Regions from separate parts of the Streptomyces sp. NPDC101490 genome, predicted to be linked through region 1. Evidence: riboswitches for the same ligand, from Rfam matches in the RefSeq annotation. Region 1 holds a riboswitch; each other region holds the start of a gene.
The links. Region 1 has a riboswitch for cyclic di-AMP ahead of ACIRQY_RS27330 (transglycosylase family protein). Riboswitches for the same ligand answer to the same signal wherever they lie in the genome.
Positions count from the first base shown of each region.

Region 2: linked by a shared signal. The riboswitch ahead of ACIRQY_RS13115 (M23 family metallopeptidase) and the one ahead of ACIRQY_RS27330 (transglycosylase family protein) in region 1 are both predicted to bind cyclic di-AMP.
Region 3: linked by a shared signal. The riboswitch ahead of ACIRQY_RS01305 (peptidoglycan DD-metalloendopeptidase family protein) and the one ahead of ACIRQY_RS27330 (transglycosylase family protein) in region 1 are both predicted to bind cyclic di-AMP.

Region 1 is NZ_JBIWNI010000019.1:57,837-65,432, reverse strand. It holds gene ACIRQY_RS27345 (DUF501 domain-containing protein) at 1-302, opposite strand, end outside; gene ACIRQY_RS27340 (septum formation initiator family protein) at 341-811, opposite strand; gene eno (phosphopyruvate hydratase) at 902-2,188, opposite strand; gene ACIRQY_RS27330 (transglycosylase family protein) at 2,783-3,505, opposite strand; cyclic di-AMP (ydaO/yuaA leader) riboswitch at 3,509-3,682, opposite strand; gene ACIRQY_RS27325 (transglycosylase family protein) at 3,941-4,996, opposite strand; gene ACIRQY_RS27320 (cytochrome P450) at 5,104-6,447, opposite strand; gene ACIRQY_RS27315 (globin domain-containing protein) at 6,546-7,596, shown strand, end outside.
Region 2 is NZ_JBIWNI010000005.1:21,319-28,914, reverse strand. It holds gene ACIRQY_RS13130 (PLP-dependent cysteine synthase family protein) at 1-724, shown strand, start outside; gene ACIRQY_RS13125 (MFS transporter) at 721-1,956, shown strand; gene ACIRQY_RS13120 (PP2C family protein-serine/threonine phosphatase) at 2,254-3,462, shown strand; cyclic di-AMP (ydaO/yuaA leader) riboswitch at 3,664-3,809, shown strand; gene ACIRQY_RS13115 (M23 family metallopeptidase) at 3,821-4,930, shown strand; gene ACIRQY_RS13110 (aldo/keto reductase) at 5,135-6,079, shown strand; gene ACIRQY_RS13105 (PrsW family intramembrane metalloprotease) at 6,256-7,596, opposite strand, start outside.
Region 3 is NZ_JBIWNI010000001.1:291,510-299,105, reverse strand. It holds gene ACIRQY_RS01320 (STM4012 family radical SAM protein) at 1-1,025, shown strand, start outside; gene ACIRQY_RS01315 (STM4011 family radical SAM protein) at 1,035-1,895, shown strand; gene ACIRQY_RS01310 (SGNH/GDSL hydrolase family protein) at 1,882-2,676, opposite strand; gene ACIRQY_RS01305 (peptidoglycan DD-metalloendopeptidase family protein) at 2,830-3,804, opposite strand; cyclic di-AMP (ydaO/yuaA leader) riboswitch at 3,809-3,964, opposite strand; gene ACIRQY_RS01300 (tyrosine-protein phosphatase) at 4,357-5,178, shown strand; gene ACIRQY_RS01295 (DUF6126 family protein) at 5,438-5,590, opposite strand; gene ACIRQY_RS01290 (XRE family transcriptional regulator) at 5,623-6,252, opposite strand; gene ACIRQY_RS01285 (aspartate aminotransferase family protein) at 6,381-7,596, opposite strand, start outside.

The DNA of each region.
Region 1 (7,596 bases):
CGGTAGGAGGCGGCCAGCTCCGGGTCGGTGGCGAGCCGGGCCTGCATCTCCTTCATGACCCCGTTGGCCTCCAGGGTGCCGATGGCCGAGGCCGCCCGGGGGCAGGTCAGGTAGTACGTGGTGGGGAAGGGGGTGCCGTCGGGGAGCCGGGGCGCGGTCTCGACGACGTCGGGCCGACCGCAGGGGCAGCGGTGGGCGATGGCGCGCAGCCCGCGGGGCGGCCGGCCGAGCTGGAGCTCGAAGGCCGCGATGTCCTCGTCGGTGGGCTCGGTGCGTGCGGTCTGCGGAGGGGGCGTTTCCATGTCTGCCTTGCTCGTGTGTCGCGTACGGGAGGGGAGGGTCAGGGGCGGTCGGCGTGGTCGACGCCGTCCCAGAGGTTGTCGTACCAGGGGCGGTCGGCCGCGCCCTGCTCGGCGCGGGGCCGTCGCTCCGCGTCGGGGTCGTCCACGGTGAAGCCGGTCTCGCCTGGCATCAGGTAGTGCAGGTGCTCACGGGCGAGGCGGCGGACGTAGGCCGGGTCCTGGAGACGGGCCTTCTCGTCCCTGAGTTCCTCGACGCGCCGGGCCGCCTCGGCGGCCCTGCGCTGCTGCTCGGCGATCTCGCCCTGCTGGGACACGTAGCTCCGCATGGGGTAGGCGAGCGCCACCACGAGGGAGCAGACGACGAGGGCGAGGAAGGCCGCGCGGCCGGTGAGCCGGGAGCGGCGGGCCTGGCGGCGGGTCTGGGAGCGGTAGACACGGGCGGCGGTCTGCTCGCCGAGCAGCCTGATCCGGGTCGCGGTGGAGAACCGGTCCCGGTTCTTCGCGGCCATGTCGTGTCGCCTCCCCTGTTCACGCGTACGTCCCCGCACACGGTACGGGACCGGGTGCGGGGACGGACGGAACTACCGGGTGCGACTCCGTCAGCCCTTGAAGCGCGGGAAGGCGCTGCGGCCGGCGTAGACGGCGGCGTCGTCGAGGATCTCCTCGATGCGCAGCAGCTGGTTGTACTTGGCGACGCGCTCGGAGCGGGCCGGGGCGCCGGTCTTGATCTGGCCGCAGTTGGTGGCGACGGCGAGGTCGGCGATGGTGACGTCCTCGGTCTCGCCGGAGCGGTGCGACATCATGCACTTGAAGCCGCTGCGCTGGGCGAGCTCGACGGCGTCGAGGGTCTCGGTCAGCGAGCCGATCTGGTTGACCTTGACGAGCAGGGCGTTCGCGGAGCCCTCCTCGATGCCACGGGCCAGGCGCTCCGGGTTGGTGACGAAGAGGTCGTCGCCGACGATCTGGACCTTGGTGCCCAGCTTGTCGGTGAGGACCTTCCAGCCGGCCCAGTCGTCCTCGAAGAGCGGGTCCTCGATGGAGACCAGCGGGTAGGCCGCGACCAGCTCCTCGTAGTACTCGGTCAGCTCGGCGGCGGAGAGGGACTTGCCCTCGAACTCGTACTTGCCGTCGTTGTAGAACTCGGAGGCGGCGACGTCGAGGGCGAGCGCGATGTCCTTGCCGGGGGCGTAACCGGCTTCCTTGATCGCTTCGAGGATCAGGTCCAGCGCGGCACGGTTGGAGTCGAGGTTCGGCGCGAAGCCGCCCTCGTCGCCGAGGCCGGTGGAGAGGCCCTTGCGCTTCAGGACGCCCTTGAGCGTGTGGTAGACCTCGGTGCCCCAGCGGAGGGCCTCGGAGAAGGACTCCGCGCCGATCGGGGCGATCATGAACTCCTGGATGTCGACGTTGGAGTCGGCGTGCGACCCACCGTTGAGGATGTTCATCATCGGAACGGGCAGCAGGTGCGCGTTCGGGCCGCCGAGGTAGCGGAAGAGCGGGAGGTCGCTGGCCTCGGAGGCGGCGTGCGCGACGGCGAGGGAGACGCCGAGGATGGCGTTGGCGCCGAGCGACGACTTGTCCGGGGTGGCGTCCAGGTCGAACATGGCCTGGTCGATCAGACGCTGCTCGGTGGCGTCGTAGCCGACGAGCTCCGGGCCGATCTGCTCGATCACGGCGAGGACGGCCTTCTCGACGCCCTTGCCCTGGTAGCGGTTGGGGTCACCGTCGCGAAGCTCAAGGGCCTCGAACGCACCGGTGGAGGCTCCGGACGGAACGGCAGCACGGCCGGTGCTGCCGTCGTCGAGGCCGACCTCGACCTCGACGGTGGGGTTGCCTCGGGAGTCCAGGATTTCCCGGGCTACGACGACGTCGATGGACGGCACGAGCATCTCCTTATGGGATGTGACGCTGGATGTGACGCAAGGTCGGCGCAGGGTCGGCTTGGCCTTGCGTCAAGAGCCTAACCGGCTCGGAGGCTCCGGCCAGCCGGGCGCCCGCCCCCTGGGACGAAAAAGGGCCCAAGGGCATGCATTCAGGGGCGAAAGACCCCGGATCTACTGGACAGTAACCATGAAGTCTCCCGAAAACGCCGGGTCCACCGTCCTCGGGGCGCGAGGACGGCGGGTCCGCCCGCGGCGGGGAATCCGGGCGGAGGAGGGGAATCCGTACGTGGCGGGGACCCGGCCCGTGGCGGGGTGTCCGCACACGGCGGGGGCGCGCCGGGAGAGGGGAGGGGGAGTCCCGTTCGTGGCGGGGAATCCGCCCGCACCCGGAGTTCCGTCCCTGACGCGCGTCGGCGCCCGCGCCTCCGCCCGTGACCGCGCCCGTGACCCGTAAGAGCAAAGAGAAAGAGGAGCGGGAGGCCCCGGACGGCGGAAACCCCGGCCCGGCGCGCACGGGGGGAGGCGCGCCGGGCCGGGGTGGTCACCGCGGGAGGGTCGTCGGTGCCGTACGGGCCACCGGACCCGTACGGACCGCCGGGCTCACTTGAGGTGGAGCTGCTGGCCCGGGTAGATCAGGTCGGCCTGGTCGACGACGTCCTTGTTCAGCTCGAAGAGCTTGGCCCAGCCGCCCTTGACGCCGTGCGCCTGGGCGATGCCGCTGAGGGAGTCGCCGGCCACGACCTTGTACTCGCCGTCGCCCTTCTCGACCTTCTTGCCGGTCGGGGTGGTGACGGTCGCCTTCGGCGCGGCCTGCTGCGTGACCTTCTTCGGGGTCTGGCGCTGCTCGCTGCGGGTCGTCGGCTGCTCGGCCGACCGCTGCTGCTTCGGCTGCTGCTTCGGCTGCTGGGTGACGGTCTTGGGGGTGCTCTCGGCGGCGCCGCCGTCGTAGGAGGCACGGGAGAGGCCCACGCCGCAGCTCGGCCACGCGCCCTTGCCCTGGCCCGCGAGGACCTTCTCGGCGATGGCGATCTGCTGGGACTTCGACGCCTGGTTGGCGGTCGAGGCGTAGGCGGTGCCGCCGTACGCGGCCCAGGTGGAGGCCGAGAACTGGAGGCCGCCGTAGTAGCCGTTGCCCGTGTTGATGGACCAGTTGCCGCCGGACTCGCACTGGGCGACGCGGTCCCACTCGGAGGCCGTGGCGGCCGAGGCGGTGCCCGCGGTCATCAGCGGGGCGGCGACGGCGACACCGGTGACGCCGACGAGCGTGACGACCTGGGTGGCCTTGGAGGGACGGCGGTGTTTGCCCTTACCGGAAAACAGCATGGAGATTCTCCTCACCGACGCCTGCGAGGTGAGCTGTCGGGTTCGGGCCAATGAGTTGCCCGGCCGCGTGTCCCAGCACGCGACTTCACCCCAAGCCGGTCGTCGGCCGTCTGTCTCGACGGCCGGGGCCGGCACTTACCTTGGGTCCCCCGCTCCTGCCTTCGGCGCTTGCGCGACGACTGTTCCCGACGACCGACGGCAGGATTCGGCGTTTCGGTCGACGGGGCCCGCGGTGGCGAGCGGTGATGACCGTAGACACAGACCCACCGGAAGTTCAAAGAGGCGAATGACGGACATTCCGGCCCTCCTTGCCTTCCGGCGGGGGGGGTTTGCGCAGGTGAGAGGTGACGGGAGCAAAGTTTGCAGACGTGACACGCCAGTTGGGGCGAAGAGACCCATGTCTCACTTGCCCAGAACCGGACATATGACCCCGAATCACTCCGCCTGCGCGGTCGGACCCTCCGTCAGGTCAAGGCTCTGACCAGGAAGGATGAGGTCCGGGTCGGTACCGACCGTCTTCCGGTTGGCGTCATAGAGCGCGGTCCAGCCTCCGGGCAGCTCGTTCTGCTGTGCGATGTCGGACAGGCTGTCGCCCGCCTTCACCGTGTACGCGCCCGAAGTGCCCTGACTGTCCGTTCCGTCCGAGCCCTTGGAGGCGTCGGTCACGGACTTCGCGGCGGTCTCCCCGGAGAGACCGTCACCCGGTGCCGCATGGCGGCCGGTTTCAGAAGTTTCGCCCGAATTGCCGGTTTCCTCCGCGGCTGCGTCGCCCCGGTGCTTGCCCGAGCCCGTGGACGGAGCACCGGTCGTCGGCTCGCCGGACGTGCCCGGTGTGACCGATCCGTCGGGCGCGGTGGTGCCGGGGTCGGGGGCCACCGGGGAGACGGGCGCCGTCGGGTCGACCGGAGCCCCCGTCACCGGCGCGCCCGTCGAAGGCGCCGCGGGGCCCGTGGGCGCCGCCGTGGCCGTGCGCGCCTCGGCGGTCCTTCCCGCCGCGCTCCGGGACTTCTCCGCCGCGCTGGAGGACGACGGGCCCGTCGTACGGTTCGACTCGGCGACGGGGCCGCCGGAGGGCTTCGGGAGGTCCGCGGGGCCCGGGTCCACCTTCGGCCGGGCCCCGTCGTTGACGAGTCCCGCGATCGGCGCGCAGGTGGCCCACGCGGTGGAGCCCTTGGCGAGGGCCTTCTCGGCCACCGCGATCTGCTGGGCACGGCTGGCCAGGTCGGGGCTGGGCGCGTAGGCGAGACCGCCGTGCCGCTCCCAGCTGTCCTGGGTGAACTGGAGGCCGCCGTACAGGTCGTTGCCGAGGTTGGCGCTCCACTGGCCGCCGGACTCGCACTCGGCGACCCGGTCCCAGGTGGCGGCGTCGGCGGCGGACGCCGAGCCGGTGGCGAGCAGGGGAAGCGCCATGGCGGACCCGGTCACCCCCGCGGCGACGACGATGGCGGGGGCCTGACGGGGGCGGCGGTGTCGTCCGTTCCCGGAACGCATAGGAGCGCCTTTCGCGTGACAACTGGGGTGGTCGAACTGAGTTGTCGGGGAACGTAGCCGTATTCGAACGCTCATCACAAGTCGATGCACCCGCGATCACGCGAAGATCACATTTCTGATACCCCATCAGATCCGTGGAGGGGTGCGGCCGGAGAGAACTCCACCGGAAGGGTGCGCAGCCCCCGCATGATGAGCCCGCCGCGCCACCGCAGTTCGGCCGGATCGGCGGCGAGCCGCAGGTCCGGGAGACGGGTCAGCAGGGTCGCCAGGGCCGTCTGCCCTTCGAGCCGGGCGAGCGGCGCGCCCAGGCAGTAGTGGATGCCGTGCCCGTATCCGAGGTGCTGGTTGTCGCGCCGGGCGAGGTCGAGGACGTCCGGCCCGTCGAACCGCTCGGGGTCCCGGTCGGCGGCGGCGAGGACCACCAGCACCGGGTCGCCCGCCGGGATCTCCTGCCCGCCGATCGTCAGCGGCCGGGTCGCGTACCGCCAGGTGGCCATCTCCACCGGCCCGTCGTACCGCAGCAGCTCCTCGATCCCGGTCTCCAGGAGTCCGGTCTCCCCGGCGGCGATCGAGTCCTGGAGCCGGGCGCGCTGCTCCGGATGCCGGAGAAGTGCGTAAAGTCCGTTACCTACCAGATTGACAGTGGTCTCGAAGCCGGCGAAGAGCAGGATGAAGGCCATCGCGGCGGCCTCGTTCTCGGTGAGGTGCTCACCGTGGTCGGAGGCCCGGATGAGACCCGAGATGAGGTCGTCCCCGGGCTCCTCGCGCTTGCGGTGGATCAGCTCCGCGAGATAGCCGCGCATCTTCTTCACCGACCGCGCGACCCCGCCGCGCGGCCCGCCGCCGTGCCGGATCATCATCCCGGCCCAGTCCCGGAAGTCGTCCTGGTCCTCCTCGGGCACCCCGAGCAGGTCGCAGATGGCGTAGATGGGCAGCGGGAAGGCGAACTCGTGGATGAGGTCCGCGCTCCCCCGTTCCACGAAGGAGTCGATGAGCCGGTCGGTCAGCTCCTGCACGCGCGGGGCGAACTCGGCGACCCGGCGCGGGGTGAACGCCTTCGAGACGAGCCTGCGCAGCCGGGTGTGGTCCGGCGGGTCGATGTTGAGCAGATGGGTCATCAGCTCGGCCTTGCGCTCGCCCGGGATGCCCGTCTTCCCCTTCGCGTGCGGGGACTCGGCGTGGTGCGCCGGGTTCTTGGAGAGCCGCTGGTCCGCGAGGGCCTGCCGGGCGTCGGCGTAGCGGGTCACCAGCCAGGCCTCGACCCCGCTCGGGAGGGTCGTGCGGTGCACCGGCGCGTGCGTCCTGAGCCAGGCGTACGCGGGGTAGGGGTCGCTGGCGAACTCCCAGGTGAAGAGCTCGGGCGCGGGCCCGGAGACCGGGCAGGTCGGGGCGCCGGGGACTTCTCCGGGGGCGGGGCGGGAGGCGGGGGCTGGGCCGGGGGTGGTGCTCACCCCCCGACCGTACAGGCAGGTTCCGCCGGATCCGGGTGTGGAGATTCCGTGAGGACGGGCCGGACGGGTGCCCTACATTCCTGACAGTGGACCCTCAGATGCTCAGGAGCACGTTCGCGGTCGTCGAGAGACGGGCCGAGCACGCCGTCACCTACTTCTACGCGCATCTCTTCCGGCAGGAGCCGTCCCTGCGCGAGCTGTTCCCCGGGGACATGCGGCCCCAGCGCGACCGGCTCTTCGCCGCGCTCACGCATCTGGTGGAGCGTCTGGAGGACCCGGACCTCCCCGCGTACCTGGGGCGCCTGGGCCGCGACCACCGCAGGTTCCTCGCCACCCCCGCCCTCTACGCCTCGGTCGGCACCAGCCTGCTCGCCGCGTTCGCCCATGTGGCGGGAGCCGCCTGGACCACGGAGGCCGAGAAGGCCTGGACGGAGGCGTACGCGCACCTGGCCGAACTGATGCTGGCGGGCGCCGACGAGGCCGTGGCGGCGGGCGAGCCGGCCTGGTGGGACGCGGACGTCGTCCGGCACGAGCGGCACGGCCCCGACCTGGCCGTCCTCACCCTGCGGCCCCGGCAGCCCCTGCCCTTCCTGCCCGGTCAGTACGTCAGCGTCGCCTCGCCCCGCGTCCCCCGCGTCTGGCGCACCTACTCCCTCGCCGACGCGCCCCGCCCGGACGGCACCGTGGAACTGCATGTGAGCCGGGTCCCCGGCGGGGTGATGAGCACGGCGCTCGTGCACGGCACGGCGCCCGGCGGGGTGCTGCGGCTGGGGACTCCCGACGGCGACCTCGTCGCCCGGACGGAACCGGGCGGACAGCGCGCCTACATCTGCGCGGGCACCGGCTGGGCGCCGGTGAAGGCCCTCCTGTCCGAGGCGGTCGAGCGTGAACCGGCCCTGAAGGGGCGGCTGTTCGTCGTGGCGCGCGCGAAGGAGCACCTGTACGGGCGCCGGGACGTGGAGCGGCTGGCCGCCCGGCTCGACGGGCTGAGCGTCACCTACATCACCTCCGCGCCCGGCCACCCCAAGGACCAGGCGACCGAGCGGCTCGTCCAGTCGCTCCGGTCCTGCGTCCACTGGTCCGCGCACGACGTGTACCTCGCCGGGCCGCCCGGCTTCATCACGGAGGTCGTCGAGGTCCTCGTGGAGC
Region 2 (7,596 bases), on a different contig from region 1:
CCACGGCGCCCGCGTCCACGTCGTGCCGGAGCCGAGCCCGCACGGCGGCTGGCAGCAGGCCCGGATGGACCGGGTCGCCGAACTCCTCGGGGCCCTCGACGGGGCCTGGTGGCCCAACCAGTACGGGAACCCCGACAACCCCGAGGCCTACACCGGGCTCGCGGCCGAGCTGTCCGGCCAGCTCGACCGGATCGACGTGCTCGTCTGCGCGGTCGGCACCGGCGGCCACTCGGGCGGCATCGCCCGCGCCCTGCGCGCCACCAGCAGCCCCGCCCTCGAACTCGTCGGCGTCGACTCCATCGGCTCCACCGTGTTCGGACTGCCCGCGGGGGAGCGGCTGATGCGCGGCCTCGGCTCCTCCATCCACCCGGGCAACGTGGACCACGGGGCCTTCGACGAGGTCCACTGGGTGGGCCCCGCCGAGGCGGTACGGGCGGCCCGCCGCCTGGCCTCGCGGCACTTCGCGACCGGCGGCTGGAGCGTCGGCGCGGTGGCGCTCGTCGCCGGCTGGCTGGCCCGCACCCGGCCGCGCGGCACCCGGATCGCGGCCGTCTTCCCCGACGGCCCGCAGCGGTACTTCGACACCGTCTTCAACGACGAGTTCTGTGCCGCGCACGGACTGCTCGACGGGCCCGTACGGGAGGACCCGGCCGGGTACGAGGACGGCACGCCCGTCGACGGCTGGACCCGCAGGGCCATGGACCGGGCGGGACGGAACCGTTGAGCAGCACGACCGGCACCACCCCGGGCCCCGCGAAGGAGGCCCGGGGCGGGGTGTGGAAGCAGAGCCGCGGTTTCGAACCGGCCGTCCGGCTCCTCTTCCTCAACCAGCTCACCATCAACCTCGGCTTCTACATGCTCATGCCGTACCTCGCCGCGCACCTCGCGGACGGGCTCGGCATGGCGGCCTGGGCGGTCGGGCTGGTCCTCGGCGCCCGGAACCTCTCCCAGCAGGGGATGTTCCTGGTCGGCGGGGCGCTCGCCGACCGGTTCGGCTTCAAGCCGCTCATCGTGGCGGGCTGCGCGCTGCGGACGGCCGGGTTCGGGGCGCTCGCGTTCGCCCAGTCGCTGCCGATGCTGATCGCGGCCTCCCTGGCGACCGGCCTCGCGGGGGCCCTGTTCAACCCCGCCGTCCGTGCCTGCCTCGCGGCGGAGGCGGGCGAGGAGCGCCGGGTGGAGGCCTTCGCCCTGTTCAACGTCTACTACCAGGCGGGCATCCTGCTCGGGCCGCTCGTCGGGGTGGCCCTGACGGGGGTGTCGTTCCAGCTGACGTGCCTGGTGGCGGCGGTGCTGTTCGCCGTCCTGACCCTGGTGCAGCTCCGGTACATGCCCGTACGGGCCGGGAAGGACGCGCGGGGGACCGGGGACGGGGAAGGGCGGGGGCAGTTCCGCACGGTCCTCTCCCACCGGACCTTCTGGCTCTTCTCGCTCGCCATGACCGGCTCGTACGTGCTGTCCTTCCAGGTCTATCTGGCGCTGCCGCTCGCGGCGGGCGGGACCGGCCCCACGACGGCGCTCTTCGTCGTCTCGGCGCTGGTCGCGCTGGCCGGACAGCTGCGGATCACCGCCTGGTGCAAGCAGCGGCTGAGCCGGGAGCGGTGCCTGGTCCTCGGGCTCGCCCTGATGGGCGGGGCGTTCCTGCTCCCGGCGGCCCTGGGCCGGGGCCTGCCGGGGCTGCTGCTCTGCGCGGCGGTCCTGGCCGTGGCGAACGCGGTGCTCTACCCGTACGAGATGGACACCGTCGTCGCCCTGGCCAAGGGGCGCTGGGTGGCCACCCACTACGGGCTCTACAACACCGTGTGCGGGATCGGGATCACCCTGGGGAACCTGGGGACGGGCGCGCTGCTGGACGTGACCGGCTGGTCGGCGGTGCCGTGGCTGGCGCTGTGCGCGGTGGGTCTGGTGTGCGCGGCGGCGATGGCCCTGCTGTCACGCGGGGGACGGCTGGGAGTGTGAGGCGCCCGGACCCGTAGGGCCTGTACGGGCCTGTAGGACCCGTAGGGCCTGTAGGACTCGTAAGGCCCGTAGGGCCTGTAGGACTCGTAAGGCCCGTAAGGCCCGTAAGGCCCGTAGAACCCGTAAGGCCCGTGGAGTCCCTGAGGCCCCTTGGGGGCCTTGGGGGTTGAGCCGGTCCGCACCGCCCCTCCGTACGCCAGTCGGCCCCCGGGGGGTCGCCGCCCGGCCCGGCGGCGGCCACCCTGGGAGGGCGCGGTACGGGGCCGCGGCCGGTACGGACCGGGCAGGAGAGCACAGGTGGGGCACCCCCTGAGAGCGGTGGGCGGCGGACGGCGGGGCGACGACGGGCGTCCGTACGGGCGCGCCCGGCGGTTCATCCGCGCCCTGCCCCCGCTGATCATCCTGGGCGGGGCCGTCTACGACATCCTGACCCCGCCCGAGTACACGGCCGCGCCGCTGTTCTCCGCCGCCCCGCTGATCGCCGCGCCCTTCTTCTCCACCCTGACGACCCTGCTCACCGGGATCGCCGCCGTCCTGGCCTCCGTCGGGCTCCACCTCTACAACGACACCGCGGGCAGCATCCCGGCCCTCACCGAGACCCTGACCGTCGCCACGGTCTCCGCGCTCGCCCTCCTCATCAACCGGGTCGTGCGCCGCAGCGGCGAGCGGCTCGCCTCGGCGCGGGTCATCGCCGAGACCGTGCAGCGGGCCGTGCTCCCGACGCCCGCCGAGCGGATCGGGGGGCTCCAGTGCGCGGCCCGGTACGAGGCGGCGCACGCGGGCGCGTTCATCGGAGGCGACCTGTACGCCGTCCAGGACACCCCCTACGGGGTGCGGCTGGTGGTGGGGGACGTCCGGGGCAAGGGGCTGGAGGCGGTCGAGGCCGTCGCCGTGGTCATCGGGGCCTTCCGGGAGGCGGCCGAGCAGGAACGGAACCTGGAGGGCGTGGCCCGCCGTCTCGAAGGGGCGCTGGCCCGGGAGGGCACCCGGAGAGAGGGCATCGACGCCTTCGAGGGGTTCACCACCGCGGTCCTCGCCGAGATCCCGCGCGGTGACGGCGGCGGCGCCTTCGACGGTTTCGTTCGGACGGTCAACCGGGGGCATCCGCCGCCGCTGCTGCTGCACGGGGACGGGCGCCTCGACCTCCTGGAGCCGTCCGAGCCCGCGCTGCCCCTCGGCATGGGCGAGCTGGCGAGCTGGCCCGACCGGGCCGAGGCGCGGCCCTTCCCGCCGGGCGCGACCCTGCTCTTCTACACCGACGGCCTCTCGGAGGCGCGGAACGCGAAGGGCGTCTTCTACGACCCGGAGGCGCGCCTGCGGGGCCGGATCTTCCCGGGACCCGAGGAACTCCTCGACGCGCTGGTGGACGACGTACGGCTGCACACGGGCGGCGGATCGACGGACGACATGGCCCTGCTGGCGGTGAGCCGCCCGACGGCGGGGCAGCAGGCGCGGCGGCGGACGATACCCGTGGTGCCGCCGGGCAGACCCGGTCACCGGCCGTAGTCACCAGGTGTCGCTGCGATAACAATTGACACAACGTCAGATCTCGTCGGCCCTGCCGGTCTCCGCCGAAGCGCGGCCAACTCGCCCGATTCCCCCACATTCCTGTTAACGATCAAGAGGGACAGCTTGGAATCGAGCACCCCTGTCTATTAACGTTCGATAACGCAGCGCGGTCGTCCCAGCCGTCGCAAGAGGCGGCACCGTGCGCACGCGCCGAATCCCGAAAGGGAACCGGGGAACCACCACTTGGGGTGAATCGGGCCCTTCGCACCCGTGCGACCGGCCCGTAGGAGACCTTCCTGCTCCGAACCCGTCAGCTAACCCGGTAGGCGAGAAGGAAGGAAAGGAGCGCGCCCCCGTGGCGTCCCACACTCCCGTACCCGAAACCCCCTTCGACGCCTTCGGCGGTGGCTCGGCTCCCGCCGCCCCCGGGACCGAGTGGAACCCGACCGAGGACACCCTCCGCGCCCAGAACCGCTCCGGCGGCCGGCACCGGGTCGTCAAGCAGCGTTCCAACTTCGCCCGTTCCTCCACGGTCCTCGGCGTCGGCGTCATCGCCGCGGTCGGCGCGGGCGGCCTCGCCACCGCGCAGGAGAAGCCGAAGCTCGCGATATCCCTGCCGGACCTCCCGGACGCCCACGACCTCCCCCTCGTCGGCGACCTCCTTCCCGAGGAGAACCACGAGACGGTCCCCGTCGCCCGTGCCAACCCGCACCCGCTGACCGCCTCCTACGCCTCCCTCGACGAGAGGCCGGGCGCCACCGCCACCGCCGTATCGGCCGAGCGGACCGTCACGGCCGCGAGCGCCACCGGCGACGCGGGCGAGGCCCTGCGCGCCCGCATCCTCCAGCAGGCCGAGCAGCAGCAGGTCTCCGCCGACGCCGCCGAGAAGGCCGCCGCGGAGAAGGCGGCGGCCGACAAGGCGGCGGCGGAGGCGAAGGCCAAGGCCGAGGCCGCGAAGAAGGCGGCCGCCGAGGCCGAGGCGAAGGCGGCGGCCGAGGCGAAGGCCAAGGCGGAAGCAGCCGCCGAGGCGAAGGAGGAGGCCGAGCGCCTCGCCCGGCTCGCCGCGAGCTACTCGCTGCCGGTCTCCTCGTACACCCTCACCGCCACCTACCTGCAGTCCGGCTCGATGTGGTCCTCCGGCCAGCACACCGGCCTCGACTTCGCCGCCCCCACCGGGACCCCGGTCAAGGCGGTGCACGGCGGCACCATCAAGTCGGCGGGCTGGTCGGGCTCGTACGGCTACCGGATCGTCCTGGAACTGCCCGACGGCAGCGAGGTCTGGTACTGCCACCTCTCGTCCATGACGGTCGGCGCGGGCCAGTCCGTCGGCACCGGCGAGACCATCGGCCGCGTCGGCGCCACCGGCAACGTCACCGGCGCCCACCTCCACATGGAGGTCCACACCCCCGGCGGCGCGGGCGTCGACCCGGCCGCCTGGCTCCGCTCCAAGGGCCTGTCGCTCTGACCGCGCCCCCGTCCCGGAACACTCCGGGACGGGACCGGGTCCTCCCCTACGGGGCCGGAGCCTTCCCGTACGGGGCGGAGCCCAGCCCTGCGGATGCACCCTTACGGGGCTGGAGTCCTCCCGTACGGGGCCGGAGCTCACCCCTACGGAGCCCACCCCCTACGGGGCCGGAATACTCCGGGTGAGGCGGAAGTTGAGCGTCCCATGACTTCTCTCCGCCCGCTGGGCAGTTCCGACCTGCGCGTCTTCCCGCTCGCCCTCGGTGGCAACGTCTTCGGCTGGACCGCCGACGAAGCGCAGTCCTTCGCGGTCCTCGACGCCTACGCGGCGGCGGGCGGCAACTTCGTCGACTCGGCCGACGTCTACTCCGCCTGGGCCGAGGGCAACGAGGGCGGCGAGTCCGAGACGGTCATCGGCCGCTGGCTCGCCTCCCGGGGCAACCGCGACGACATCGTCGTCGCCACCAAGGTCGGCGCCCACCCGCGGTTCAAGGGCCTCTCCGCGGCCACCATCAAGGCGGGCGCCGAAGCCTCGCTGCGCCGCCTCGGCACCGACCGCGTCGACCTCTACTACACCCACTTCGACGACGAGACCGTCCCCGTGGAGGAGATCGTCACCGCCCTCGACCAGCTGGTGAAGGACGGCAAGGTGCGGGCCGTCGCCGCCTCCAACATCTCCCCCGAGCGGCTGCGGGCCTCCCTCGACTTCGCCGAGTCCGAGGGCCTCACCCGGTACGTGGCCCTCCAGCCGCACTACAACCTGGTCTCCCGCGACACCTACGAGGGCCCCCTCCTGGAGACCGTGGAGCGGGCCGGGCTCTCCGCCGTCCCGTACTACGGCCTCGCCGCGGGCTTCCTCACCGGCAAGTACCGCCCCGGCGCCACCGTCGACAGCGTCCGCGCCACCGGGGCGGGCGGGCACCTGGACACCGAGCGCGGCCGGGCCGTCCTCTCCGCGCTGGACACCGTCGCCGAGGCGCACGGCGCCGAACTGGCCACCGTCGCCCTCGCCTGGCTCGCCGCCCGCCCGACCGTCGCCGCCCCGATCGCCTCGGCGCGGACCGTCGAGCAGGTCCCGGCGCTGGTGGCCGCGGCCGGGCTCACCCTCTCGGAGACCGAGCTGAAGCTGCTCACGGAGGCGTCCGTCTGACCGGACGCGCGGAAGCCCCCGACCCGTCCGCCCGGGCCGGGGGCTTCCGCGTACCCCCGTCGGAGCGGGGCACGTGCCGTACCCCGTTCCGTCGCTCTCCCGCAAAGGTACGCGCGGCCGGAGCCTGGCGGTCCGTCCCACGGGGACGGGGACGTCCCGGGACGGGAGACGGGCGGTCAGCCCCGGTACGGGTTGTAGCCGTCGTAGTCCAGGTACTGCGGCGGCGACCAGGCCCGGCCGGTCGCCCGCGCCGCGTGGGTGAGCGCCGGGGACGCGATCTGCCGCCGCTGCCAGAGGTGGTGGAGCAGTTCCTGCTCGCGGGCGGCGAAATCGGGCCCGGCCGTCCCCCGCCGGGCCCGGTCCCGCAGGAACGCCAGGGCCGTGGCGAACGACTCGTACTCGCCGACGGTCCGCGCGGCCGGCGGCCCGTACGCGCGGGCGGCGAAGGAGCGGGCCAGCCGCCGCGCGCGCATCGAGGAGAGCGCCGAGGGCTCGGCGGGGGAGAGCCAGCCCGCCGCCGCGTACGCCGGGAGCTCCCCGGAGACCGTGCGCAGCTCCCGCTGCCGGCTCCACAGCGCGAGCCAGGTCAGCAGGGCGAAGACCGGGACCATCAGCACCCCGTACACCGCGAAGAACGCCATGGGGCCGCCGAAGGTGGCCGAGCCGTTCCACGCGGCGTGCAGTCCCATGGAGAGCAGCAGTCCGGTGAGCGGGAGCAGCACCTTCCGCAGCCGTCTTCCGCGCGGGGCGAGCGCGGCCAGTCCGAAGCCGATGCCGGTGAGCACCGTGAACAGCGGGTGCGCGAAGGGTGACATGACGACCCGGACGAAGAAGGTCGCGGCGGTCACCGAGCCCAGCCCGGCGGAGCCGAACGCCTGGTCCTCGCCGAAGGCGTTGCCGAGGTAGAGGATGTTCTCGGTGAACGCGAAGCCGGTCGCGGTGAACCCGGCGATCACGACTCCGTCGACGAGCCCGCCGAAGTTCCGCCGCCGGAGGAGGAAGAGCAGCAGGATCGCCACCGCCTTCGCGCTCTCCTCCACGACGGGCGCGACGACCGTCGCGCCGAGCGTGTCCGCCGAGTCGGGGTCGGCGGTGGCGGTCGCGATCCAGCGGACCGCGAAGGAGTTCGCCAGGATCGCGACGAGCGCGGCGGCGAAGGCGCCCCACGCGAACGCGAAGAGGAGGTTCTTCCAGGGACCCGGCTCGACCCGGTCGAGCCAGCGGAAGGCGGCCATGAGCAGGGGTACGGGAAGCACGGCGAGGCCCAGGCCGACGAGGAAGCCCTGGGTGCCGGTCTGTTCGCGGACGAGGGCCAGGATGACCAGGGCGCAGGTCGTGAGGACGGTGATGACCACGACGGCCCGGAACAGCCGGCTCCGCCAGAAGTCCCGGCGCGGCCGGTAGCGCCACTGGGACCGGTCGGCGGCGGCCGGGAAGGCCGGTTCCTCGGTGTCCCGGTGGGGGACGGGCGCGGCGGCCGCGGTGGCCTCCGCCAGGGCGTCCGCCGTGGCCTCCGC
Region 3 (7,596 bases), on a different contig from region 1:
CGCCGACCTTCCTCACCGCCGCCGAGCTGGAGCGGCTCTGCGACATCGCGGAGAAGCGCATGGGGGCCGATCTGCGGGCGATCCCCCTGTCCGTGGAGACCTCGCCCGCGACGGCGACCGCCGACCGGCTCGCGGTCCTCGCCGAGCGGGGCGCGACCCGGCTCAGCATCGGAGTGCAGAGCTTCGTGGAGGCCGAGGCGCGGGCGGCGGTCCGGCCGCAGCGCCGCGCCGACGTGGAGGCGGCCCTCGGCCGCATCCGGGACACCGGCGTGCCGGTGCTGAACATCGACCTGATCTACGGGATCGACGGGCAGACGGAGCGGAGCTGGCGCGCCTCGCTGGACGCGGCCCTCGCCTGGGAGCCGGAGGAACTGTATCTGTACCCCTTGTACGTCCGGCCGCTGACCGGGCTCGGCAGGCTCTCGGCTGCCGGGCGCGGGGCTGCGGACCTGGAGTGGGACGCGCACCGGCTGCGCCTGTACCGGTACGGCCGCGACCATCTCCTGGCACGGGGCTACGCCCAGGTGTCGATGCGGATGTTCCGGCGGGTGGACGCGGCGCCGCTGGGTCCGGACGACCACGCCTGCCAGACCGACGGGATGATCGGCCTGGGCTGCGGGGCCCGGTCGTACACCTCGGAGCTCCACTACTCCTTCGACTACGCGGTGGACATGCGGGAGATCCGCTCGATCATCGACGTGTACACGGGGACGGCGGACTTCTCGCGCGCGGAGGTGGGCAGACGGGTGGACGCCGGGGAGGCCCGTCGCCGTCATCTGCTGCAGTCGCTGCTCCAGGCGGCGGGGATGCCGGTGGCGGGGTACGAGGAGCGGTTCGGTTCCTCGCCGTTCGCCGACTTCCCCGGGGAGCTGGCCCGGTTCGAGGCACGGGGCTGGCTGGACGCGGGGGCGCCCGAGGGGCTGCTGCGGCTGTCGCCGGAAGGGCTCGCGCACTCCGACGGACTCGGCCCCGAGCTGTTCTCCCCCGCCGTGCGGGCGGCGATGGCCGCGTACGAGCCGAAGTAGGGGGCGGCCGTGGACCTGACCCTGCTCTACCGGGGGCCGCTCGCCTCCTGCGACTTCGACTGTCCCTACTGTCCCTTCGCCAAGCGCCGTGACAGCAAGGAGCTGCTGCGTGCGGACCGGGCGGCGCTCGACCGGTTCACCGGGTGGGCGGCCGACCGGGCCGAGGACCGGCTGCGCGTGCTGTTCACCCCGTGGGGCGAGGGCCTGGTCCGGTCCTGGTACCGGCGGGCGCTGGTCGACCTGTCCCGGCTCGCGCACATCGAGCGGGTGGCGATCCAGACGAACCTGAGCTGCCGGACCGACTGGCTGGCCGAGGCGGACCGGGAGAGCGTGGCGCTCTGGTGCACGTACCACCCCGGGCAGACCCCGTACGAGCGGTTCCTCGGCAAGTGCGGGGAGCTGGCGGACCTCGGGGTCAGGTTCAGCGTCGGGGTGGTCGGGCTGCCCGAGCACCTGGAGCACGCGCGGCGGCTGCGGGAGGCGCTGCCGCCGCACGTGTACCTGTGGGTGAACGCGGCCGAGGGGCACACGTACACCGACGCGGAGGCCGCGCGGTGGACGGAGCTGGACCCCCTCTTCCCGTACAGCAGACAGCCGCACCGCTCGGCGGGGCTGCCCTGCCGCACCGGGGAGTCGGTGATCTCGGTGGACGGCGAGGGCACGGTCCGGCGCTGCCACTTCGTCCGGGCCGAGCTGGGGAACCTGTACGACGGTTCGTACCGTGCGGCCCTGCGGCCCCGCGCCTGCCCCCTCTCCGTCTGCGACTGCCACATCGGCTACGTCCACCTGGAGACGCTGCCGCTGTACGACGTGTTCGCCGGTGGGGTCCTGGAGCGCATCCCCGCCGCGGCGCCGCTCAGAGGGGCATGAGGTCCGGACGCTTGGCCTCGACGTGGTCGCCGGAGCTCTCGCCGCGCAGCCTGCGCCCGATCCACGGCACGAGGTACTCCTTCGCCCAGTGGATGTCGTCGCGCCGCACTTCGAGCGTGCCGCGCGGCGGGACCGGCGGCCAGGTCTGGTCCGGGTCGGCGGGCACCGGAAGACCGAGGACCTGGGCGGCGCGCAGCGCGACCCGGGTGTGGCCCTCGGCCGAGAGGTGCAGCCGGTCGTCGTCCCAGGCCCGCCGGTCCTGCACGGACCGCAGCGACCACAGGTCGAGGACCGGGCAGTCGTAGCGGTCGGCGATGGACCGGACGTGGGCGGTGTACGTGGCGATCTTGCCGCGCAGGTGCTTGAGCACGGGGATGTCACGGGTGTCGAAGCCGGTGGTCACCATGACGGTGCCGACGGCGGAGGTCAGGTCGGCGACGGCGCGCTCGAAGCGCTCGGCGACGTCGTCGGGGTCCGTGCCGGGGCGGATGATGTCGTTGCCACCGGCGCAGAAGGTCACCAGGTCGGGGGCGAGTTCCTTCGCCCGGGGGACCTGTTCCGCCACGATCTGGTCGAGGAGACGCCCGCGTACGGCCAGGTTGGCATAGCGGAAGGCGTCGTGCTCCGGCAGCTGGTCGGCGAGCAGTACCGCGAAGCGGTCCGCCCATCCGACGTACGTCCCGTCGGGTCCGGGGTCTCCGACACCCTCGGTGAAGCTGTCACCGATCGCCGCGTACGACCCGAATGCGTTCTTGTCTGTTGATCTCGAATCGTCTGCCACGGAGCGACATCCTTCCCTTTCGGATGTGACCTACGCGACCGTAAGGAGGGGTTGACGCCGGGTGACATATGACACCGATAAAGAAATTGCCAAGCCGGAATACGCCGGAGGCCCGGCACACGGGGGTGCCGGGCCTTCGGTGGGGCGGGTGCGTCAGACGGAGACGCCGTGCTGGCGGAGGTAGGCCAGCGGGTCGATGTCGGAGCCGTAGCCCGACGAGGTGCGGATCTCGAAGTGGAGGTGGGGTCCGGTCGAATTGCCGGTGGAGCCGGAGAGGCCGATCTGCTGCCCGCCGGAGACCGCCTGGCCCGCCGAGACGGCGAGCGAGGAGAGGTGGGCGTACTGCGAGTAGTTGCCGTCGGCGTGCTGGATGACGACCTCGTTGCCGTAGGCGCCGCTCCAGCCCGCCGAGACGACCGTGCCCGCGCCGACGGCGCGGACGGTGGTGCCGGAGGAGGCGATGAAGTCGACACCGGTGTGGTAGCCGGAGGACCACATGGAGCCGGAGGCGCGGTACGGGGTGGAGAAGCCGCCGCTGACGGGCTTGACCCAGCCGGAGGAGGAGGCCGAGGAGCCGGAGGACTGCGTCGTGGCCGAGCCGGAGTCCGGGGTGGTGGCCTGGGCCGCCGGGCGCTCGGAGCTCCGGCTGGTCTGCGTGGAGTCGCCGGAGCCCTGCGCGGGGGCCTTGTGCTCGGCCTTCGGGGCGGCCTTGGCGGGGCTCGCCGGGACGGCGGCGGGAGCGGTGCTCCTCGCCCCGAGGGTGAGCTTCATGCCGGGCAGGATGAACGAGGGGTTCTCGCCGACGACCTGGCGGTTGTCCGCGTAGAGCCGCTGCCAGCCACCGGTCAGGCGGTGCTCGGCGGCGATCTTCGAGAGGTGGTCGCCGCGGACGACGGCGTATGTCTTCGGCGTGGCCGGGGCGGTGACCGGAGCCGCCGCAGGGGCCTTGGCCTGGGCGGCGACGGTGACGGTCCGCGCGGGGGCGGTCGGGGCCGCCTGCTCGGCGGCGTGGGCCCCGGTGGCGCCGAGGAGCGGGAGGGCGACGACGGCGCCTCCCGTACCGGCGGCGGCGATGCCCCGGGTGAGGGGGTTGTTCCTGGGACGGCGGTGCTTACCCTTCGCGGGCATGGCGAATTCCTCTCCGGCGCCTGCGAGGTGAGCTGTCGGGTTCGGACGGGAGATGTCCGGCCGCGCTCTCGCGCGACTTCACCCCGAGCCGTCCTGCGTCGCGGGACCGGCGTACTTCATGGGTCCCCCGCTCCTGCCATGCATGGGATGAGTGGGAATTCCGGACGGTGGCAGGATTCGGCGGTCCGACCGGATTGACGGTGACGCTAGACGAGCGTTTCGGTGCGAACAAGCCGATGCTTTATCAGTTCCGCGCCCACTCGCCGCCGGGCCCGGAATTCCGGTCACCCTCCGTGGATGGCACTGCTTCGACTCCCTTTTTCCGTAGGGCGATTGCGTCGCGCGCCCGGGCACGATCCGTCACTTCTATGACGCTGCTCACGCTCCGATTCCCATCTCATCTGCAATCAGGGCGTGTTATCCGGAACGTGTGAATACGGACAGATCGCCCATTCCTATCCAGGGGGTGCGCCCCGTTCGTCCTGCCTGGATGATTGACCCTTGGAATCGGCCCCGTGCCGTACCCGAACGCCACTTTCTCCAGGAGCATCCGTGACGCAGCAGCTGCCGCAGGTCCCGCCCGTCGAAGCGAACGAGCCCGAGCTGGCCGAGGTCCGCAATTTCCGGGACGTGGGCGGCCTGCCGACGACGGACGGGCGCGCGGTGCGCTCCGGCCGCCTGTTCCGCAGCGGCCACCTCGCCCACGCGACCGAGGAGGACGCCGCCTTCCTCGCCTCGCTGGACCTGCACACCGTCTTCGACTTCCGCAACCAGGCCGACGTGCGCGTCGAGGGGGCGGACGTCGACCTTCCGGGCGTGCGCAACGTGAACATACCCCTGAACGACCCGGCCGACGGCAAGGAGTTCTGGCGGCTGGTGCGGGACGGGGACATCGCCCAGCTGCGGGAGATCCTCGGCGGGGACAAGGCCGCCGACCGGATGGCCGATTCCTATCGGAAGATGGTGGTCGAGCGGACCGCCGACCACAGCCGCATCCTGCACGCGCTCGCGGAGGACAGCGTCCCCGCGCTGATGCACTGCGCGGCGGGCAAGGACCGCGCCGGGCTCTCGATCGCGATCACCCTGCTCGCCCTCGGGGTCGAGCGTTCGGCGATAGAGGCCGACTACGTGAAGTCGAACGACCCGCACCGCCGGTACAAGGTGAGCCGCAGCTCCACCGCCTCGGACGCCATGTCGCCCGAGGTGATGGAGCTGCTGAGCCCGCTGTTCGACGCGCGGGTGGAGTATCTGCGAGGTGCCTTCGAGACGATCGAGGAGACCTGGGGCTCGGTGGACACCTACCTCGCCGAGGGCCTCAAGCTGACCCCGGAGACCCTCGGCCGACTGCGGGAGCGCCTGCTCACCGAGGTCTGAGCCGGACCCTCCGGGCCGCGCCGACTCCGTGGAGCGCGGCCCTGGCGAACCCGTACGGGCCCACCGCCTCTCGCCGACCGCGCCCTAGGGCCCGTCTGACAATTCCCGCCTGCCTCACGACGCCATGCACGCACTCTCGGCGCACCGTCCCCAGACCCACGTACGTCCAGTACGAGGGCCTGGGGCCAGCACGCCGAGAGCACGCACCTGACGCCGCGCGGCCGCCCTGCGGGCGACGACGGGAATTGTCAGACGGGCCCTAGTTCTGCCCGCCCATCATGAAGAGCAGGTACAGGAAGCCGGCGAAGAGGTGGCCCGCCACCAGGTAGGCGAAGAGGCGGAGCACCAGGCCCTTGGGGAACTTGCCCTCACCGCGCTCCTCGCCGGTGACCGCTGCGTGCTTCTCGGACATGTCGAACCTTTCGGAGGAAGGATCAGGCGGGGTCAGCGACGGTGCGGAGTTCCGTCGCCGAGGCACAGCTCGGCGACGGGGCTCTGCATCAGGGTGTGGACGAAGAGCAGCTCGGCCCCGCTGGAGGTCGCGGCGCCGATGCGGTGCGGGGTGAGCGAGTCGAAGTGCGCGCTGTCCCCGGGGTCGAGGATGTGGACGGCTTCGCCGAGCGCCAGGCGCACCCGGCCCTCCAGGACGTGGATCCACTCCTCACCGGAGTGGACCCGCACGATGTCCGCACGGGTGGCGTACGGCACGTGGACCCGCAGGCACTGGAGGGCGCGCCCGGCGCTGCCGGCCTGCCGGTAGATCCAGCCGTCCGCCTCGACGGGCTCGGAGCGTCCGGCGCGGACCACGGGGTCCCGTTCGGGGGGCGTCTCCCCCAGCAGCTCGGAGACCGTCGTACCGTAGATGCGGGAGAGGGCGAGCAGCATGGGCAGCGAGGGCTGCCGGTTGCCCGTCTCCAGCCGCGAGAGGTGGGCGGGCGAGAGACCGGCGCGCTGGGCGGCGGTCTCCAGGGTCAGTCCCCGGCGGCGGCGCAGGCCCCGCAGCTGCGGGGCGACGTCCGGCAGGACGTCGGGAAGGGCGGGGGCCGGGGTGTTGTCCCCGGGGACATGGTCCATGGGTCCATTCCGCCAGGATCGTGCCTCTGAGGCAAGTTTCTTGCCCCAGAGGCAAAAGCCCGGGGAGCGGGTACGGGCCCGGCCACGGAGAGATACGACCCCGGGGCCGGGGCCCGGCGACGCGCGGGTCAGCGCTGGGCGACCGCCTGTTTGACCAGTGTCCTGCCGAAGTCCCACATCAGCCCGCCACCGCTGTGGGCGTCGTCCATGACCGCGGTGAAGGCGGTGACGAACCGGTCCACGTCCGCCTCGTCGATGACCAGCGGCGGAATCAGTTTGATCACCTCCAGGCGGTCCCCCGAGACCTGGGTCAGGATGTGGTGGCGCTGGAGCAGCGGGACGACGACCATCTGGGCGAAGAGACCCTTGCGGGCCGCCTGGAGCATCGTCCAGCGCCCGCGCAGTCCCAGTGAGGACGGACGGCCGAACTCGATCCCGATCATCAGACCGCGCCCGCGGATCTCGCGCAGCAGCTCGTACCGGGGCACCAGCTCCTTGAGCCGTCCGGAGAGCAGGTCGCCCATCCGGCGCGCGTGGGCGACCGTGCCCTCGTTCTCCATGACCGAGAGGACGGCGAGCCCGGCGGTCATGGCCTGCGCGTTCGAGCCGAAGCTCGCCGAGTGGACCAGGACCCGGTCCATCGACGAGTAGACCTTCTTGAAGATCCAGTCCTTGCCGAGGGTGGCGCCGACCGGCACGTAGCCGCCGGAGAGCGCCTTGGCGACACAGACCAGGTCCGGCTCGACGCCCTCCTCGTGCTGATAGGCGTAGAAGTCGCCGGTCCGGCCCAGACCGGTCTGCACCTCGTCGGCGACGAGCAGGGCCCCGTGCCGGTGCAGCAGCTCCTGGGCCGCCCGCAGGAAGCCGGGCGGGGACTCCTGGACGCCCTTGCCCTGGACGGGCTCGACGACGAAGGCGGCCACGTCGCCCCCGCGCAGCTCCCGCTCCAGCGCGTCGAGGTCGCCCAGCTCGATCGCCGTGTCGGGCAGCAGCGGGGCGAAGCCGTCCCGGAAGCCCTTCTCACCGTTGACGGAGAGGGAGCCGACGGTGAGCCCGTGGAAGGCGTGGGAGCAGTGCAGGACCCTGGGGCGCCCGGTGGCGTACCGGGCGAACTTCAGGGCGGTCTCGACCGCCTCGGTGCCGCTGTTGCCGAAGAAGACCCGGTCGAGATGGGGGCTGTGCGCCAGCAGGCGCTCGGCGAGCAGCCCCGGCAGCGGCTGGCAGTCGAACCGGGTGAGGTCGGCGAGCTGGGCGTCGAGGACGTCGTGGAGGGCCTTGCGGACGACCGGGTGGTGCCGTCCGAGGCCCATCACTCCGAAACCCGCGAGCATGTCGAGGTGGTCG